Regions from separate parts of the Lysobacter sp. N42 genome, predicted to be linked through region 2. Evidence: riboswitches for the same ligand, from Rfam matches in the RefSeq annotation. Region 2 holds a riboswitch; the other holds the start of a gene.

Region 1 (2,457 bases), on a different contig from region 2:
CGCACCACGGTCGACAGCGGGTAGGGATCCTTCAGCACTTCCCGCGCCCGCCGCGTCTCGAGCAGCTGGTCGGGATGCACGACCACGCAGTGCAGCCAGTCCGGCACCGGCAGCGGAAGCAGCCGGGTCAGCGTGGCCAGGGTGATGCCGCCCAGCAGCATCGGCCCGACGTTGTCGCCCTGGCGGCTCTGGCTGGAGGCGAACTCGCCCTCGATCGCGTAGGGATACAGCGCCTCGCGCGGCAGGGGGCGGTCGAGCAGCGCGTTGGCCGCCACCAGCGCCGCGACGCACGACGCCGCCGACCCGCCCAGGCCGGCGCCGATGGGAATGCCCTTGTCGAGCTCGACCTCGAAGCCGAAGGGCAGGGCGAGACCGTCGGCGAAGGCGCGCAGCGCCAGCCCCGCGGTATTGCGGGCGGGGTCCAGCGGAATGCGCGAGACGGCCTCGCCGTCGCCCCGCACCGCCACCACCCGCACGCCCGGCGTGGCCACGCGCCGCACGGTGGCGCGGTCGCGCGGGCCCTCGATGGTGTGGCCGAGCAGGTCGAAGCCCACGCCGATGTTGCCCACGCCGGCGGGCGCGATGGCGGTGGCGGTGGGAACGACGGGGTGATCGGGCATGTCGGGCTCCGTGGCGGATCGCGATTATCGCCGCGGGTGCGCCCGCTGGCCCGCCGCGCCGGCGCATGGTCAAATGGGCCCCGAAGCGGGGGTACCGGCCGGGCCGGTTGAGAGAGTCCCTTCGAACCTGATTCGGTTGATACCGACGTAGGGAAGCTTCGCAGGACGCCGTGCGTCCATGCGCCGCCCGCTCGCCGCGAACGTCGACGCCCGACGTTCGACCACCCACGCAGCGGACGATCCGAATGAACGCAGTCGCCACCGAACTCCTCCAGCAGGCCGAGAAGCTCTCGGCCGACGTCGTCCGCCCCATCCCGGGCTCGAAGAAGATCCACGTCGAAGGCTCGCGCCCGGACATCCGCGTGCCCATGCGCGAGATCGCGCTCTCGCGCACCGCCACGCTGTTCGGCGGCGAGGAGAACGCGCCGTTCACCGTCTACGACTGTTCGGGCCCGTACACGGACGAGAACGCCACGATCGACCTGTCGCGCGGGCTGCCCGCGCTGCGCGCGCAGTGGATCGCCGAGCGCGGCGACACCGAGGTGCTGCCGGGCCTGTCGTCCGAGTTCGGCCGTGCGCGCGAGCACGATCCGAAGCTCGCGCACATCCGCTTCGGCAACCGCGCGCTGCCGCGCCGTGCGGTGAGCGGTGCGAACGTCACCCAGATGCACTACGCCCGCAAGGGCATCGTGACGCCGGAGATGGAGTTCATCGCGATCCGCGAGAACCAGCGCATCGAGGCGATCCGCGAAGCGCACCTGCTCAGGCAGCACGCGGGTGAGACCTTCGGCGCCAACATCCAGAAGCTGATCACCCCCGAATTCGTGCGCGACGAGGTCGCCCGCGGCCGCGCGATCATCCCCAACAACATCAACCACCCCGAGAGCGAGCCGATGATCATCGGCCGCAACTTCCTGACCAAGGTCAACGCGAACATCGGCAATTCGGCGGTGTCGTCGGGGATCGCCGAGGAAGTCGAGAAGCTCGTTTGGTCGATCCGCTGGGGTGCGGACACGGTCATGGACCTCTCGACCGGCAAGCACATCCACGAGACGCGCGAGTGGATCATCCGCAACTCGCCCGTGCCGATCGGCACGGTGCCGATCTACCAGGCGCTGGAGAAGGTCGACGGCCGCGCCGAGGAACTCACCTGGGAGATCTTCCGCGACACGCTGATCGAACAGGCCGAACAGGGCGTGGACTACTTCACGATCCACGCCGGCGTGCTGCTGCGTTACGTGCCGCTCACCGCGGGCCGCGTGACCGGCATCGTGAGCCGCGGCGGCTCGATCATGGCGAAGTGGTGCCTCGCGCATCACAAGGAGAATTTCCTCTACACGCACTTCGAGGAAATCTGCGAAATCATGAAGGCCTACGACGTGGCCTTCTCGCTCGGCGACGGCCTGCGCCCGGGTTCGATCGCCGATGCCAACGACGCCGCGCAGTTCGGCGAGCTCGAGACGCTCGGCGAACTCACGCAGATCGCCTGGAAACACGACGTGCAGACCATGATCGAAGGCCCCGGCCACGTGCCGATGCACCTGATCAAGGAGAACATGGACAAGCAGCTGCGCGAGTGCGGCGAGGCGCCGTTCTACACGCTCGGCCCGCTGACCACCGACATCGCGCCCGGCTACGACCACATCACCAGCGCCATTGGTGCCGCGATGATCGGCTGGTTCGGCACCGCGATGCTCTGCTACGTCACGCCGAAGGAGCACCTGGGCCTGCCGAACAAGCACGACGTTCGCGAAGGGCTGATGGCCTACAAGATCGCCGCGCACGCGGCCGACCTCGCCAAGGGCCACCCCGGCGCGCAGGCGCGCGACAACGCGAT
Region 2 (2,457 bases):
CTGGAAGGGTATTTAGAGCCTGGTGAGATGGCTCCTGAAGGACCGTATGGAGATCACACGGGTTATTACAACGAAGTAGAGAGTTTCCCGGTATTTACGGTGGAGCGAATAACCCACCGTAAGGATCCGATATACCACAGTACTTATACGGGCAGACCGCCTGACGAACCCGCAATTCTGGGCGTGGCCTTGAATGAGGTATTTGTACCCATTTTGCAAAAGCAATTTCCAGAGATTGTAGACTTCTATTTACCGCCGGAAGGTTGTTCGTACCGTATGGCCGTAGTCACCATGAAAAAGTCTTACCCTGGTCATGCGAAGCGAGTCATGATGGGGGTGTGGTCTTTCTTACGGCAGTTCATGTATACCAAGTTCGTTATTGTTTGTGACGACGACGTCAATGCACGTGACTGGAAAGATGTCATTTGGGCCATGACTACACGGATGGACCCTGCGCGTGACACGACGTTCGTGGAAAATACGCCAATAGACTATTTAGACTTTGCGTCACCTGTTTCAGGCTTAGGTTCTAAAATGGGTATGGACGCCACAAATAAATGGCCTGGTGAAACAGACCGAGAATGGGGCGTACCCATTGAAATGAATCAAGACATCAAAGACAAAGTAGATTTGATGTGGGATGAGTTAGGTATTTTTGATGAGTAATATTGAAACCGTCAGCTGTGCGGTTGAGTCGATTTCGCCGTTAACAGAGAACGTATATCGTATTCTGTTGAAGCCGGAAACGTCCTGTAGGTTTATTGCGGGGCAATATATTTGCGTCAAAATGGGTACGACTGATCTGCGCCCATTTTCTATTGCTTCGTCGCCTAGCGAGAATGAATACATTGAGTTGCACGTAGGCGCAACGCCAGACAACCCTTATGCATGGGAAGTATTAAAGAAAGCGCGAGAAGAGCAAGTACTTACTATCTCTTTGCCGCAAGGGGAAGCTGGTTACCGAGCTAGCAGCAGAGATTTACTGCTAGTCGCAGGAGGAACAGGTTTTTCCTATGCTTGGTCTATAGCGCAAGCTCATCTTGAGACGAGCGAGTCGAGAAAGATTGTTTTTTATTGGGGAGCCAAACAGTTAAGCGACTTGTACGCATACGCTGAGCTTAAAAAGTTGGCTGAGCGCGATGCTCGGTTTGATTTCAGGCCTGTCGTTGAGCAAGCTGAAGCCGATTGGAAAGGGCGCACTGGCTGGGTACACCAAGCTGTGATGAACGATTTTGACACACTGGCCGATTTTGATATTTACATTGCTGGGCGTTTTGAAATGGTAAAAACCGCTCGCGACGACTTTTATCGTAAGGGCTTACCGAACACACAGTTGTTTGGAGACGCTTTATCATTCATTGACTAAGTGTGTTGGAACTGCGGTGGGTTAGCGTTATACTTGCCGCCAGTTGCTCTTGAGAGCAGCAAAGTTACCAAAGGGGTGCCGTAAGGCTGAGATGCGAGAGCGAACTCTTTGTACCTGATCCGGTTAATACTGGCGTAGGGATTGGTAGAAACAATATACCCGTACACCGCATAACCGGGTCTCATCTTTTAGTGGTTAAAAAAGAAGAGATCCAAACCATGTCTAAGAAAAATTTAGTATTTCCTTTAAGTCTAATTGCACTAGCTGTAGCTGGTGTTCACTCCGTTTCCGCTGAAGAAGCTACTGAAGAAGAAACAACCATTGAACGTATCGAAGTGGTTGGCGACTTTCGTGCGCGCGGCATAGAGGACGTACCTGCAAGTGTCTCCGTACTTAACGGAGAGGACATTCAACAACGCCAAGCTGCGCATATTGAAGATATTCTAGCGATGGCAGCCAATGTAAATGTGGCTTCAGGCGCTTCCCGCGGACGCTTTTTCCAAATTCGTGGAATTGGTGAGCGCAGTCAATTTGTAGACCCTATTAATCCTTCGGTAGGTTTGGTTATTGATGGTATCAATTACAGCGGCTTAGGGGCTGCAGGCACTACGTTTGATATCGGACAAGTTGAGGTTTTCCGCGGCCCACAAAGCACTCGGTTTGGGGCTGACGGAATGGCTGGAGTGATTTATTTAAGTAGTACGCCTGCAACAATATATAACGACGGCGTAGTTGATATGGAGTGGGGAGAGTACAACACTTATGGCGCAGGTTTGGCATTCAACCAAACTCTGAGCGACACAGGTGTTGCGCGTTTAAGTGTTTACCAATATGAAAGTGACGGCTTTATGGAGAATGTTTTCTTAGATAGAGAAGACACACAGCATAGAGACGAAACTACGATTCGTTTAAACGCCGAATGGGAATTAAACTCGCAGTGGACCACCAAGCTTACCTTGCATCATTTTGACGTTGATAACGGCTATGATGCGTTCTCGTTGGATTTAAATCGTGAAACTTTATCGGACACTCCCGGTGAAGACACATTAAAAAGCACAGCGGGAAGGTTCTTAGCAGCTTATGCAAGCGAG

What was found. A riboswitch is a leader RNA that binds a small molecule or an ion and turns the genes downstream of it on or off. The one in region 2 is predicted to bind thiamine pyrophosphate.
Region 1: linked by a shared signal. The riboswitch ahead of thiC (phosphomethylpyrimidine synthase ThiC) and the one ahead of EYQ95_RS10570 (TonB-dependent receptor) in region 2 are both predicted to bind thiamine pyrophosphate.

The regions. Positions count from the first base shown of each region.
Region 1 covers NZ_SKFB01000035.1:16,609-19,065, forward strand. Annotated here, with positions in the region: gene EYQ95_RS21950 (homoserine kinase) at 1-620, opposite strand, end outside; TPP riboswitch at 698-792, shown strand; gene thiC (phosphomethylpyrimidine synthase ThiC) at 866-2,457, shown strand, end outside.
Region 2 covers NZ_SKFB01000004.1:281,907-284,363, forward strand. Annotated here, with positions in the region: gene ubiD (4-hydroxy-3-polyprenylbenzoate decarboxylase) at 1-666, shown strand, start outside; gene fre (NAD(P)H-flavin reductase) at 659-1,366, shown strand; TPP riboswitch at 1,428-1,524, shown strand; gene EYQ95_RS10570 (TonB-dependent receptor) at 1,585-2,457, shown strand, end outside.